DNA from 3 places in the Streptomyces sp. NPDC056231 genome. Region 2 is predicted to be linked to each of the others. Evidence: riboswitches for the same ligand, from Rfam matches in the RefSeq annotation. Region 2 holds a riboswitch; each other region holds the start of a gene.
What was found. Region 2 has a riboswitch for thiamine pyrophosphate ahead of thiC (phosphomethylpyrimidine synthase ThiC). Riboswitches for the same ligand answer to the same signal wherever they lie in the genome.

Region 1 (4,961 bases), on a different contig from region 2:
CGGTCCACGCGTGCACGGCCAGGATCGCGCCGACCGCAGCGAACTGAACCAGTGTCAGCACGGCGGCCGTCGGAAGGTCGAGGAGCTGGGCGGTCTGCCGGTAGATCTCGACCTCCAGCGTGGAGTAGCCCGGACCGCCGAGGATCTGCACGACCCCGAAGGAGGTGAACGTGAAGAGGAAGACCATCAGCCCGGCGGCGGCCACCGCGGGCGCGAGGGCCGGCAGAGTGACCCGCCGCCACGCCGCGAACCGCCCGGCGCCCAGCACCCGGGCGGCCTCCTCCTGCCGCGGGTCGAGCTGCGACCACAGTCCGCCGACGGTCCGCACGACGACCGCGTAGTTGAAGAAGACATGGGCGAGCAGGATCGCCCACACCGTGGTGTCGAGACGCACGCCCGCCAGTTCGTCGAGGAAACCGCCGCGCCCCAGCAGCGCCAGGAAGGCCGTCCCCACGACGACGGTCGGCAGGACGAACGGCACGGTGACGACCGCCCGCAGCACCTGCTTGCCGGGGAAGTCGAAGCGGGCGAAGACATACGCGCCGGGCAGCGCGATCAACAGGGTCAGCGCGGTCGACGCGAGGGCCTGCCAGGTGGTGAACCAGAGGACGTCGAGGATGTCCGGCCGGGTCAGCACCTCGCCGATCCGGCCGAACTGCCAGGTGCCGTCGGCCTTCAGCCCGCGGCCGACGATCGCGACGACGGGGTAGGCGAAGAACAGCGCGAAGAACGCGACGGGCACGGCCATCAGACCGAGCCGCACCACACTTCCCCGCCACGCCCCCGCGCGACGGGGATCCGCGAGCCTGGACCGGGCGGGCGAACCCTTCCCGCCCGCGCCCGGACCGCGTACGGGACTCTTCGCTACTTCACTACGAGCGAGGACCACGACTGGACCCACTGCTCACGGTTCTTGGCGATGGCGTCCGGGGCCACGGTGGTGGGCCTGTCGACCGTGGCGCCGAACTCCGTGAAGAGCTCCGGCAGCTTCGCGTCCTTGGTGACGGGGCTCACGAACATGTTGAGCGGCATGTCCTCCTGGAACTTCTTACTGATCAGGAAGTCCAGCAGCGCCTTGCCGCCCGCCTCGTTCTTCGCGCCGTTCAGCAGACCGGCGAACTCGATCTGACGGAAGCACGTCCCGGTCGCGACCCCGGTCGGAGCCTCGCTCGGCTGCGGCTTCGCGTAGAGCACCTCGACCGGCGGGCTGGAGGCGTACGAGACGACGAGCGGCCGGTCCGCCTTGGCCTTCTTGCCGCCCGCAGACCCGGAGAACTCCTCGTTGTACGCCTGCTCCCAGCCGTCGACCACCTTCACGCCGTTGCTCTTCAGCTTCTTCCAGTAGTCCTGGTATCCGCTCTCGCCGTAGGTGGCGACGGTGCCGAGCAGGAAGCCGAGACCGGGCGACGAGGTCGCGGCGTTCTCGGTGACGAGAAGGTTCTTGTACGCGGGCTTCGCCAAGTCGTCGAAGGTCTTCGGCGGTGCGAGCTTCTTGTCGGCGAAGTACTTCTTGTCGTAGTTGATGCAGATGTCGCCGGTGTCGATCGGAGTGACCCGGTGCTTGGCCGCGTCCAGTTGGGTATCGGCCGCGACCCGGTCGATGCCCTTCGCCTCGTACGGGGTGAACAGCCCGTTGTCGAGGGCACGGGAGAGCAGCGTGTTGTCGACGCCGAAGAACACATCGCCTCGCGGGGAACCCTTGGTCAGGATCTCCTGGTTGAGGGCAGTGCCTGCGTCACCGCTCTTCAGCACCTTGACCGTGTAGCCGGTCTCCTTCGTGAACGCCTTCAGCACGTCCTTGGAGGCGTTGAACGAGTCGTGACTGACAAGCGTCACGGTCTTGGAGCCGGAGCCCTTCGTGTCACCGGCCCCTGATGCCGAGTCGTCGGAACTGCCGCAGCCGGCAAGTGTCGTGACGCCGAGCGCGGCAGCAAGGGCCGTTGCCGCGAGCTGCTTGGTCCCACGCGTGGTGCGGGTGGTGCTCATTATGAATTCCTCCTGGGTTTGACCAGGAAGAGACGCGGCCCTGCCCTTGGAGAAGCGGGCAGGGCGCAACAGCATGAGTTGATGACCGAACTTCCTACCCGGAATGACCCGGGCGAGGTTCAGAGGGTCTGCGGCCAACCTGTCCTCGGTGCCGCACTCTCAGCGCTGTGGCGCTCCCCTGTCGGAATATGAAGTTGATTTCCGGCCCAGGTTACACGGGCCGTTTCGGCCTCAGCGCTCGGATGCCGCCAGCTGCCCGCAGGCCCCGTCGATCTCCTGGCCGCGGGTGTCCCGCACGGTCACGGGCACTCCGTGGGAGGCGATCGCGTCGACGAACGCCTTCTCGTCCTCGGGGCGGGAAGCGGTCCACTTCGAGCCGGGCGTCGGGTTGAGCGGGATCAGGTTGACATGGACGCGCTTGCCCTTGAGGAGCCGACCGAGCAGGTCACCGCGCCAGGCCTGGTCGTTGATGTCGCGGATCAGCGCGTACTCGATGGAGATCCGGCGGCCGGACTTCTCCGCGTACTCCCACGCCGCGTCCAGCACCTCGCGTACCTTCCAGCGCGTGTTCACCGGCACGAGCGTGTCCCGCAACTCGTCGTCCGGCGCGTGCAGCGAGACGGCGAGACGGCACTTGAAGCCCTCGTCGGCAAAGCGCAGCATGGCCGGCACCAGGCCCACGGTGGAGACCGTGATGCCGCGCTGCGAAAGACCGAGACCGTCCGGCTCCGGGTCGGTCAGCCGGCGAATCGCGCCGACCACCCTCTTGTAGTTGGCGAGCGGCTCACCCATGCCCATGAAGACGATGTTGGAGAGCCGCGCGGGCCCGCCCGGAACCTCCCCGTCGCGCAGCGCACGCATGCCGTCCACGATCTGGTGGACGATCTCGGCGGTCGACAGATTGCGGTCCAGACCGGCCTGCCCCGTCGCGCAGAACGGGCAGTTCATCCCGCATCCGGCCTGCGACGAGATGCACATCGTCACCCGCTCCGGGTAGCGCATCAGGACGGACTCGACCAGGGTCCCGTCGTGCAGCTTCCACAGCGTCTTACGGGTGGTGTCGTCGTCGCAGCTGATGTGCCGGACCACAGACATCAGCTCGGGGAACATCGCCTCGGCGAGCTTGTCCCGTGAACCGGCCGGGATGTTGGTCCACTCGGCCGGGTCGTGCGTGTACCGCGCGAAGTAGTGCTGCGACAGCTGCTGCGCGCGGAACGGCTTCTCGCCGATCGCGGCGACGGCTTCCTTGCGCTCGGCGGGCGTGAGGTCGGCGAGGTGCCGCGGCGGCTTCTTGGCTCCGCGGGGCGCGACGAAAGTGAGTTCTCCGGGCTTAGGCATGGTTCATCCAGTGTCGCAGACACGCCATGGTCGCAGAGGCCTTCGCCAGGTCAGGAGGGGTGAGGTGCATATACGACCGGTCGTCGCTGGTCGTCATTAGTCGACGTCGGCGGCCCTTTGACGGCCCACAGACGGCCCAGAGACGGCCCAGCGATTCCGAGGGACAGTGACCGATTACACGAGAGAGAGGGTGCGCGCACAGCGGCCCACCGATACCTAGAATCGAATACGTGTCCGAAAACCTCTCTCGTCTGGATCGCCTGCGCATCGTGCGAGAGTGGCACGCGTACCAGCTCGGCCGAACCGATCGGACGATCGCCGAGCTGGAAGAACGCGAGGCCGCAGCCGCCCGGGCAGCACGCACCCTGCCGCCGCCGGCACCCGACTGGAAACTCTCCCTGCAGCGCGCGGGCGGAACGTCCCATGCCGACGCCGTCCACACGGGCGACTGCGGCATGGGCGGCAAGAGAACCAAGCCGATGACCCGGGAGCAGGCCCTGCGTGCGCTCACGGAAGACGGCATCACGGCCTGCCCGTACTGCCGGCCGGACAGAGAGCTGGGAGTGCTGTGAACCACGGACTATCAGAACCTGAGGACATGAGCGAAGCACCCATCGTCATCCACCGCCCAGCCGGAACCGGTGGCCGACGGGTGACGATCCGCGCCCAGGTCGCAGGCCTCGCCCGCAGCGACAACGACGTGATCGAGTTCCTGCGCCGCGCGGGCCTGCCCGACGCCGGTGACGTACTGGACGATCCACAGTGGGTGCAATGGCAGGGCGGCCGCCCCCACGAGTACGACGCCACCTAGGTGTAGCAGCGTCACACTGAAGCGCCAGCAGCACAGCGACGGTTTTCCAAGACCGCCCGCATACGCGAATTCCTGACTCTCTGACCTGCACATTCGCTAAAAGTGACCCCCGGCGGCGCTTCGGTGGCCCATACCTGGCCCACAGCCCGCTGAGGGGCCGTGCTCTCTAGAGGCGAGCCGGGCAGGCCGACACCCGCTTTAGGAGTTCGGCCGACCAGTCGTGAGACCCGCGGCCCTGCGTCTTCTGCGCCGACACCGGGCGACGCCACAACTATCAGTGGTCCGCCGTCATGCGGTGACGTTGCCGTCAACTGTTGCCGTCACCAACGTGCCGGCTGGCCTGACCGACCTTGTCCGCGGAAGGCGGATCGTCAGTGGGCACGGATGCTGTCGAACTACGCATTACAAGCTGTCCGGGCTTGTTCCACAGGGGTCCAGGGGCGTCCGGTAGTCGGTTCGCGCTGCAGGTCAGGCGCCATACCGAACGTCCACGGACAAGCGCGTACCGCACCGGATTGAGCAGCAATCGAGACTAGAACTGAGACTGGCCCAAGTCCGCATGGATGTCAGCGCAAGCGACGACTGCCGCTCGCGAGGTCGCCACTGGCAGAACGCGACGGTTGCGTCATCGCCTGACTTGTAGCGATGCCACCGCCGACCCGTCGGGTCCGTCGCTTCCACTTCACGCACGTTATCGATCAGCTCTCGGGGCCCCCACGCCGCAGCGCTGCAAAGGCGTCGAACCAAGTCGCCATCCCGTATTCGGTGACGAGCCTCGATACCCCGTCGGACACCACGGCGGCGGCACGCACACCTCCGAGTGCCG
Region 2 (4,961 bases):
TCTTCTCTCCACCCGAGAGCTGAGCCTGGCTCTCAGGGATCCCTCGGGGTTCGATCAGGGGAGATCAAGGGCTCCGGAGGCCCCGTCGGCGACCCTCGCGCCTCTAGCATCGAGTCAGGTACTCACAGGAATGAGGTAGGGACGATGGCTGTGCGGGAGATATTCGCGGGGATGCCCTGGTGGGTGAAGTGGGTCGCAGTGCCCGTCATCGCGATTGTGGTGTTCGGCGGTCTGATCGCCAGCGTGATCGGGTTCGTGATCGGTCTGCTCTTCAAGGCCCTGGTGTTCGTCATCCTGGTCGGTGGCCTCGTTTTCGTCGTACGGAAGTTCATGTCTTCCTCGTCCTCGCGCGGCGACTGGTAGCGGCGGGCGGTCACCAGTCGGGCAATTAGCCCAGCTGAGCTAAGCGCAGGACGAAACGGCGCCCTCTGCTTATGCGGCCTATACAGTGACAGTCCGCTGCCGCCGCCTGGGAATCAACTGTCCGTCACCGCTGTGCCCAGTGGTTTGTGCATACGTCCGGTCTCCGGACCTCAGGTTTGCGGCAGGACCGTGGGGGCGGCCCCCACGGACGGGCCGACCGCCCGTCGCCATGCCTGGGGGTGACTTTTGACCACGGCATCGAGCGCCGCTGTTCCGACGTTGATCGGTTCGGTTCAGCGGGCGTTGAGGCTGTTGGAGGCTGTGGGCGCCCATCGGGACGGGGCGCCCGCGAAGCAGCTCGCACGGGAAGCGGGACTTCCCCTTCCTACCGCCTATCACCTGCTGCGCACCCTCACTCATGAGGGCTACCTGCGCCGCGCGAACGGTGTTTTCCTCTTCGGTACTGCCGCAGAGAGGCTTGTCGACGACGGCTGTCTGCAGAATCGTCGCAGCAGAATGACCCAGTCGCTGGCCCGCTGGCGCGACATCATCGGTGCGCCGGTCTACTGCGCCGTCTACCGCGACGGCGAGATCGAACTCATCGCGGTTGCTGACACCCCCGCGGCTCCCGCGGTGGACGAGTGGGCCTCGTTCCGGGAGACCGGGCATGCCCATGCGCTCGGTCAGTGTCTGCTCAGCCAGCTCGACGAGAAGGCCCGTGAGGACCATCTGGACCGTCACCCTGTGCGGCCTCTGACCCGCTATTCGGTGCGGGACCGAGCGGCGCTTCTTGAACGGTTGAGGTCGTTGGAGCGGATGAAGCCTGTCATCGAACGACAGGAGTACGCCCTCGGGACGGTCTGTGCGGCCATCCCGATCACGGCCGGGTTCACTGCGGCCGCCATGGCGATTTCCATGCCTCTCGAGCAGGAAGATCGATTGCTCCCCGCAGTCGAACGACTACGAGGCGAAGTGGCAAGCCTCTTGCGCTCGTTCGTGTTCTCTATCAGTATCTGAAAAATCACTCCTTGTGATCTGCTATCGCGTGCACCACGATGGCGTCAATAGGGCCATGGGGGATCATTCCTGGCCAGATTCAACTACTGCGGGGTTGGACGATGCGCGAGTCGGTTCAAGCTGAGGTCATGATGAGCTTTCTCGTTTCCGAGGAGCTCTCATTTCGTATCCCGGTGGAACTCCGGTACGAGGTGTGCGATCCGTATGCGATCCGGATGACCTTCCATCTGCCCGGCGACGCCCCCGTCACCTGGGCTTTCGGTCGTGAGCTGCTGCTGGACGGCCTCAACAGCCCCAGCGGCGACGGCGATGTGCACATCAGTCCCACGGAGCCCGAGGGACTCTCCGACGTACACATCCGACTGCAGGTCGGGGCGGATCGCGCCCTGTTCAGGGCCGGTACAGCGCCACTCGTCGCGTTTCTCGACCGCACGGACAAGCTCGTGCCCCTCGGGCAGGAGTGCACGCTGAGTGACTTCGAGGGCAGCCTGGAAGAGGCGCTGGGCCGGATCCTGGCCAAGGAACAGAACGCCGGCTGAGGAAGAACTGCGCGGACGGCCTACCGGCCGATCGAACGCCGTATCCGCCGAACGGGTGATATGTGCTCCGCGTCGAGGTGCTCAATGCCTCGCCCTGCGACGTCGGCCCCTCCCGCCCCGTACGGGTGCCGAAGCTCCTGCTTCCGCGCCGAGCCCTGTGCGGTCCGCGGACACCACCAGCGCCGCGAGCACCGTCGTCACCGGCACCGAGGCGACGAGTCCGATCGAGCCGACCAGCGTCCGGACGATCTCCTCCGCCACGAGCTCGCTCGTGGCCACCGTCCCCACACCGCTCTGCGCGATCGAGAACAGCAGCAGCAAGGGAAGCGCGGCGCCTGCGTAGGCGAGCACCAGCGTATTGACCACCGAGGCGATATGGTCGCGACCGATCCTGATCCCTGCCCGGTACAGCTTTCGCGCACCCATGGTCGGGTCCGCCTGGTGCAGCTCCCAGACCGCCGACGTCTGGGTGACCGTCACGTCGTCGAGCACACCGAGCGAACCGATGATGACGCCGGCCAGCAGCAGGCCGCTCATGTCGATGTGGGGGTAGAGGCCGTGGATCAGACCGGTGCTGTCGTCGGTGTTCCCCGTCAGGCTCGCCCAGCCGATGAAGAGCGAACCGAGCAGCCCGATCAGCAGCAGTGAGATCAGGGTGCCGATGACCGCGACCGAGGTACGTGCGGTCAGGCCATGGCACATGTAGAGCGCGATGAGCATGATCGCGCTGGCCCCGACGACCGCGACGAGCAGCGGATTCGACCCCTGAAGGATCGCGGGGAGGATGAACAGGGTCAGTACGGCGAACGACACCGCGAGCGCGACCAGCGCCATCAACCCGCGCATTCTGCCGACGACGACCACGGCGAGAGCGAAGATCCCGGCCAGCAGAGCCATCGGGAACGTCCGGTTCACGTCCGTCACGGAGTACTGCAGGTCATGGGGTGCGTCGGGGGCGTACGCCACAACCACGCCCTGACCCTGGCCCAACTGCCGAGGGGCGTCGGGCTGAACGATCTCGACGAACGTGCGCCCCTTGTCGTGCCCGGTCGTCACCTCGACCGTGGCCTTCTCGCACAGCCCCGGTTCCTGACCGGCGCCCGCGTCCTTAGATGGCGTCGTGGTGCCGCCCGTGACCGGCGTCTGTGCGGCATTCACGTCCTTGCAGTCGACCTTGTCGACGTTCACCACCTTGCCCTGCTGGGTCTGCCGGTCGAAACCGACACCGGTGCGCTCGTGCGCGGGCGCACCGCCCGGCCAGAGAACCACCAGGCCGACGACGACCGCGGTGGCGAACGGGATCAGCACACCCGCGATGACCTTGCGCAGATGTGTGGAGACCGGCGCAGCAGGGCCGTGGCTGTGCGAATGCCCGTGCTGATGGTCCTGCGATCCGGGGGCGCTCTGGAGGGATGTCACCGGTCGATCATCGCAAGAAGGAACAGGCCCTCTGTCCAGCACGCCGGAACAGGCGCTAGCGTGGTGGCACCTTTGCACACGCGGGAGCTCGGAGCACCGGGCTGAGAGGGCGCTGATATCCGTACATCCGTACGGGACAGGCTGCGCCGACCGCCGAACCTGTTACCGGGTAATGCCGGCGTAGGGAGTAGGTCTCATGACCACATCGGACGCACGCACGCCTGCCTCGAACCAGAGCGACGAGGCCGGCACGTCCATCGGCTGGCACAAGGGATACGTCCAGGGCTCGCGCCCGGACCTCCAGGTGCCGGTCCGAAAGGTGCACCTCACCAACGGCAAGGACGTGACGCTGTACGACACGTCGGGGCCGTACACCGATCCCGCCACCGAAACCGACGTACGGCGCGGTCTCGCACCCCTGCGGGAGAACTGGATCACCGCCCGCGGCGACACCGAGGAGTACGTGGGCCGCCCCGTCCGCCCCGAGGACGACGGGCTGGTGCACACCTCGCCGCGCGGCGGACTGCGCAACCTCGACGCCGTCTTCCCCGGCCGTCCGCGCCGTCCGCGCCGCAGCCGCGACGGGCGGCCCGTCACCCAGCTCACATACGCCCGCCGGGGCGAGATCACCCCGGAGATGGAGTACGTGGCGATCCGGGAGAACGTCGAACCCGAGGTCGTACGCGAGGAGATCGCCGCCGGCCGGGCGGTCCTGCCGGCCAACGTCAACCACCCGGAGACCGAGCCGATGATCATCGGCAAGCGGTTCTTGGTGAAGGTCAACGCCAACATCGGCAACTCCGCGGTCACTTCCTCCATCGAGGAGGAGGTCGAGAAGATGACCTGGGCGACGCGGTGGGGCGCCGACACGGTCATGGATCTCTCCACCGGCCGCAACATTCACACCACCCGTGAGTGGGTGCTGCGCAACTCCCCCGTGCCGATCGGCACCGTGCCCCTCTACCAGGCCCTCGAAAAGGTCGACGGCAGGGCGGAGGAGCTGACGTGGGAGATCTACAAGGACACTGTGATCGAGCAGGCCGAGCAGGGCGTCGACTACATGACGGTCCATGCCGGCGTGCGGCTGCCCTATGTCCCGCTCACCGCCCGGCGCAAGACCGGGATCGTCTCCCGCGGTGGGTCGATCATGGCCGCGTGGTGCCTGGCGCACCACAAGGAATCGTTCCTGTACGAGAACTTCGAGGAGCTCTGCGAGCTCCTCGCGACGTACGACGTGACGTACTCGCTGGGCGACGGACTGCGCCCCGGCTCGATCGCCGACGCCAACGACGAGGCGCAGTTCGCCGAACTGCGTACGCTGGGCGAGCTCAACTCGGTCGCCAAGCGGTTCGGTGTCCAGACCATGATCGAGGGCCCGGGCCATGTCCCGATGCACAAGATCAAGGAGAACATCGACCTCCAGCAGGAGATCTGCGAGGAGGCGCCGTTCTACACGCTCGGCCCGCTGACCACCGATATCGCCCCGGCGTACGACCACATCACCTCGGGCATCGGCGCCGCGATGATCGCTTGGTGGGGGACGGCGATGCTCTGTTACGTCACGCCCAAGGAGCACCTGGGCCTGCCCAACCGGGACGACGTGAAGACGGGCGTCATCACCTA
Region 3 (4,961 bases), on a different contig from region 2:
CACGAACCCCGCCCGGTGTGCGGCACCGAGTGCGGCGAGGACCGGCTCCAGGATGTCCAGGGCGGCGCGCGGCTGCAGGGCGCCGCGCTCGCGCAGGACGTCGCGCAGCGTGCAGCCTGCGACGTACTCCATCGCCAGGTAGACGTACGCCCCCTGGGCGCCCTGGTCGAAGACCGCGACCACATTGGGGTGGGCGAGCCTGGCCACCGACTTTGCCTCGCGGATGAAGCGCTCGACGAACGAGGCGTCGGTCGCGAGCGCCGGGTGCATCACCTTGAGGGCGAGTACCCGGTCGAGCCGGGTGTCCATGGCCCGGTAGACCGTGGCCATCCCGCCCACGGCGATGCGGGCATCGACGCGGTAACGGCCGTCGAGGAGCTGCCCGACAAGCGGGTCCTGGAGGGTTTTATCCACGCAGCCGAGTCTACGAGCCACCGCGGACACGACCGACGGGCCGGGGCGATCCCGGGTCCTCACTGCAGCCGAGCCGTGACAGGGACATGCGCTTCAGCAGCGTACGGACCCGGCGGACGCGCGCTCAGAACGCCGGCCGCTCCGGGTCCAGCACCGCCCGCCCCTCCGCTGGTGAGGAGGGCTCGGCGAAGTGGCGACGCGGGATCCGGCCAGCGCGGTACGCCAGCCGTCCGCCGTCCACCGCGTGCCGCATCGCCGCCGCCATCAGCTCGGGCTCCTGCGCCCGGGTCACCGCCGACGCCAGCATCACCGCCGCGCACCCCAGCTCCATCGCGAGGGCCGCGTCCGAGGCGGTCCCGGCGCCCGCGTCGAGAATGACCGGAACCCGGGCCTGCTCGACGATCAGCTGGAAGTTGTGCGGATTGCGGATGCCGAGCCCGGAGCCGATGGGGGAGCCGAGCGGCATGATCGCCGCGCATCCCACGTCCTCCAGTTTCCGGGCGAGCACCGGGTCGTCGCTGGTGTACGGCAGGACGGTGAACCCGTCGTCCACCAGGGTCTCCGCGGAGTCCAGCAGCTCGATCGGGTCGGGCAGCAGAGTCCGCTCGTCGGCCACGACCTCCAGCTTGATCCAGTCGGTGCCCAGTGCCTCGCGGGCCAGCCGGGCGGTCAGCACGGCCTCGCCCGCGGTGAAGCAGCCCGCCGTGTTCGGCAGGACGCGGATCGAGAGGCGTTCGAGGACGGAGAGGATCGAGCCCTGCACGGTCGGGTCGAGGCGGCGCATCGCGACGGTGGTCAGCTCGGTGCCGGACGCCGTCAGGGAGCGTTCGAGCACGTCGAGACTGGGCGCCCCGCCTGTTCCCATGATCAGCCGGGAGCCGAACGTGGTGCCGCCGAGGGTGAAGAGATCGTCGGACACGGTCAGCCTCCCTGGACCGCGGTGAGGACCTCGACGCGGTCGCCGTCGGCGAGGGTGGCGGCGGACCAGCGGCTGCGCGGGACGACGGTCTCGTTGAGGGCCGCGGCGACCCCGGAGGGCGCCGCGGTGAGAGTCGCCACAAGGGTCTCCAGGGTGGTGCCCGCGGCGATCGAACGGGGATCGCCGTTCACGGAGACGGTGAGCGGAAGGGAGTCGGTCATGCGGGCTGCTCCTGACGTACGGCGGCGGGTGCGAATCGTCCGGCGGTGAAGGGGCGGGCCACGGCGGGCAGCTCGCCGGTGGTCAGCAGCTCGGCCATCGCGTCACCCGTGACGGGGGTGAGCAGTACGCCGTTGCGGTGATGGCCGGTGGCGAGGTGGAGGCCGGGCAGAGCGGTGGGGCCGAGCAGCGGGGCGTTGTCGGGGGAGGCGGGGCGAAGGCCGGCCCGGGTCTCGGCGAGCGGTAGTTCGGTGATGCCGGGCACCAGCTCGTGGGCGTCGCGCAACAGCTCGTACACCCCGCCCGCCGTGACGGTGGTGTCCCAGCCCATCTCCTCGCTGGTCGCGCCGACGACGAGCTCGCCGTTCTCGCGCGGGACGAGATAGACATGGCCGCCCCGGACCACGGCCCGCACGGTGCGGGTGAGGAACGGTGCGTAAGCGGCGGGCACGGTCAGCCGGAGCACCTGTCCCTTCACAGGCCGCACCGGGGGAACGACCTCGTCCGGCAGCCCGGCGAGCCGCCCGCTGAGGCTGCCCGAGGCGAGTACGACCTGGTCGGCGGCCAGCTCCGTACCGGCTGCGAGGAGGGCTCCGGTGGCCCGGTCCCGTGCCACCCCGAGGCGTTCCGCCCAGTCGCGGTGGAAGACCACCCCAGCCCGTTCGCAGGCCGTCAGCAGAGCGGCGGCCAGCCGGCGGGGATCGACCTGGTGGTCGCCGTCGACCCGCAGACCGCCGCGCACGCCCGGCGCCAGCATGGGCTCCAGCCGACGGCACTCACGGCCGGTGAGCCATTCAGACTCCAGCCCCGAACGCTGCTGCAGCGCGTGCAGCTCCCGCAGATGGGCGCGGTCGTCGGAGTCCAGGGCGACCGCCAGGGTGCCGCAGGCGCGGAAGCCGATGTCCTGGCCGCTCGCCGCCTCCAGTTCGGCCGCGAAGGCCGGGTAGCGCGCGGCGGACGCGGTAGTGAGGCCGAGCAGCATCTGCTCGCCGTAGTGGAGTTCGGTGACGGCGGCGAGCATCCCGGCCGCGACCTGGGCGGCCCCGCCGCCCGGTTCGGGGTCGACGACCGCGGTGCGCAGACCGCGCTGCGCAGACCGCCAGGCGGTCACCAGACCGATGATCCCGCCTCCGATGACGAGGACGTCGGACCCTTGTGCGGATACGGATGTGTTCCCGGAAGAACGCATGGGCGTCCAGCCCCTCCCTTCGCCGGCATGACCCGGATCAGGTTCGTACGGTCGGAGGCCGCCCAGCCTCCCTCTCAGCCCGGTGCGTCCGGGCTCCCGCGAGTGCCTTACGGTGGCCACCCTAGTGCCCCTCCCGGCAGGCTTTGCCCCGTCGCGCAAACATGGCCGGTCACGGCACTGGACCCCGTCCCCCGGACCTTGTAAGGGAGCAGCCACCGTGGCCCGTTCGCTCGACGGACTCGTCCTCTCGCCGGTCGCCGACCAGGCGCCGGGCCAGGTGGGCACCCGTACCCGCTTCACGTACCACGAGGAGGGCGGCCGGATCTGGGCCGAGTACGCGGGCGGCGACGTGGTCCGGGGCCATCTCGTCGGCACCAGGACCGCCGATCGGCTCGACTTCCGGTACGTCCAGTTGAAGCAGGACGGAACGACATCCTCCGGACACTGCCTCTCCACCGTCGTCGACCTCGCCGACGGCCGCGTGCGGCTGGAGGAGCGGTGGGAGTGGGAGTCGCAGGAGGGCAGCGGGACGAGCGTGGTCGAGGAGCTGTCTGGCTGACGGATCGTCAGGTGTTTAAGGTGGACAGGTGAGCGAGCAGCAGACTGAGCAGCCGGACCGGCGGACCGAGCGCCGCATCGTCATCGTCGGTGCGGGCATGGCCGGTGTGCAGACCGCGGTGGCCCTGCGGGAACAGGGCTTCACCGGCCCGGTCACCCTGATCGGCGCCGAACCGCACCAGCCCTACGACCGGCCGCCGCTGTCCAAGGCGGTGCTGCTCGGCGAGGCCGAGGGCTCCGCCTTCGACATCGACTTCGAGGCGCTCGACATCGAGCTGCAACTGGGCCGCGACGTGACCGGCCTCCGGTCCGAGGCGCACGAACTGGACACCCCGACGGGCCCCGTCCCGTACGACGTCCTGGTCATCGCCACCGGCGCCGAACCGGTCGAGCTGCCGGGCTCCGAGGGTGTGCGCGGCGTCCATCTGCTGCGCACCCTCGACGACGCCGCACGGCTGCGGCCGGTCCTCGGTGAGCAGCACACCGTCGTGGTCGTCGGCGCCGGATGGATCGGCGCCGAGTTCGCCACCGCGGCCCGCGCCGCGGGCTGCGAGGTCACCGTCGTCGAGGCCGCCGACCGGCCGCTCGCGGGCGTCCTGCCCGCCGAGGTCGTCGCTCCGATGGCCCGCTGGTACGGGGAGAGCGGCGCGGAACTCCTCACCGGTGTCCCGGTGGCCCGCATCGAGCCCGGCCGGGTGGTCCTCGCCGACGGCCGCGCACTCGCGGCCGGAGCGGTGGTCGTCGGGATCGGCGCCCGGCCTGCCACCGCCTGGCTGGCAGGCTCCGGCATCGCGCTCGGACCGGACGGATCGGTGACCGCCGACGAAGCGCTGCGAACCTCGCTGCCCGATGTGTACGCCGTCGGGGACTGCGCCTCCTTCCCCTCCGCGCGATACGGCACGCGCCTCCTCGTCCACCACTGGGACAACGCCGTCCAGGGGCCGCGGACTGCCGCCGCCAACATCATCGGCGCCGGCTTCGACGGGGCGCCGCAGCCGCTCACGTACGACCCCGTGCCGTACTTCTGGTCCGAGCAGTTCGACCGGTTCGTGCAGTACGCGGGCCATCATGGGGGCGCCGACACTCTGCTGTGGCGCGGCGACCCGGACGGTCCCGCCTGGTCGGTGCTCTGGCTGCGGGACGGCGTGCTGGTCGCCGTCCTCGCCGTCGGCCGGCCGCGCGACCTGGCCCAGGGGCGCAAGCTCATCGAGGCGGGGGCGCGGCTCGATGAGGTGCGGGCGGCCGACCCCTCCGTGCCGCTGAAATCGACGGTGCGTCAGTAACGGCCTCCCCCTGAAGGGGCCGGTGGCTAATATCCGCTATGCGGACAGCTCTTGGCTGCGCGTCAAAATTGGTGCACTGTACAGCTTTTGGATCACCGACCCCGTTCCGAAGGATGTGCATGTCCCCCTACCGATGGGTCCGCGCCCTGCGCGGAATATCCGTGGCGGCAGCCTCGATCGCCCTCATCGGCGGTGCGGTTGCCGCCCCGGCGTACGCGGGCACCGCCCCCGTCCCCGGCTCCAACCCGGCCGTCGACTATCAGGACCCGGTCGACGCGCTGCCGCCGGTCTCCCGCCCGGACACCGAGCACTGCGCGGTGACGGCCGTCGAGCACGACTTCGGCTACACACTCGGCGGGCCGCCGTACACCACCACGCT

Region 1: another riboswitch for thiamine pyrophosphate. It lies ahead of ACNPQM_RS29100 (thiamine ABC transporter substrate-binding protein); the one in region 2 lies ahead of thiC (phosphomethylpyrimidine synthase ThiC).
Region 3: another riboswitch for thiamine pyrophosphate. It lies ahead of thiO (glycine oxidase ThiO); the one in region 2 lies ahead of thiC (phosphomethylpyrimidine synthase ThiC).

What each region holds. Positions count from the first base shown of each region.
Region 1 is NZ_JBLVKW010000047.1:26,954-31,914, reverse strand. It holds gene ACNPQM_RS29105 (ABC transporter permease) at 1-748, opposite strand, end outside; gene ACNPQM_RS29100 (thiamine ABC transporter substrate-binding protein) at 865-1,986, opposite strand; TPP riboswitch at 2,060-2,176, opposite strand; gene rlmN (23S rRNA (adenine(2503)-C(2))-methyltransferase RlmN) at 2,218-3,324, opposite strand; gene ACNPQM_RS29090 (DUF6233 domain-containing protein) at 3,555-3,896, shown strand; gene ACNPQM_RS29085 (hypothetical protein) at 3,923-4,135, shown strand.
Region 2 is NZ_JBLVKW010000003.1:223,185-228,145, reverse strand. It holds gene ACNPQM_RS04745 (cupin domain-containing protein) at 1-23, shown strand, start outside; gene ACNPQM_RS04740 (DUF5326 family protein) at 151-363, shown strand; gene ACNPQM_RS04735 (IclR family transcriptional regulator) at 610-1,380, shown strand; gene ACNPQM_RS04730 (SsgA family sporulation/cell division regulator) at 1,482-1,919, shown strand; gene ACNPQM_RS04725 (YibE/F family protein) at 2,001-3,338, opposite strand; TPP riboswitch at 3,409-3,542, shown strand; gene thiC (phosphomethylpyrimidine synthase ThiC) at 3,535-4,961, shown strand, end outside.
Region 3 is NZ_JBLVKW010000084.1:13,141-18,101, reverse strand. It holds gene pknB (Stk1 family PASTA domain-containing Ser/Thr kinase) at 1-414, opposite strand, end outside; gene ACNPQM_RS37080 (thiazole synthase) at 539-1,333, opposite strand; gene thiS (sulfur carrier protein ThiS) at 1,336-1,554, opposite strand; gene thiO (glycine oxidase ThiO) at 1,551-2,741, opposite strand; TPP riboswitch at 2,739-2,851, opposite strand; gene ACNPQM_RS37065 (hypothetical protein) at 2,959-3,300, shown strand; gene ACNPQM_RS37060 (NAD(P)/FAD-dependent oxidoreductase) at 3,329-4,582, shown strand; gene ACNPQM_RS37055 (peptide-N4-asparagine amidase) at 4,702-4,961, shown strand, end outside.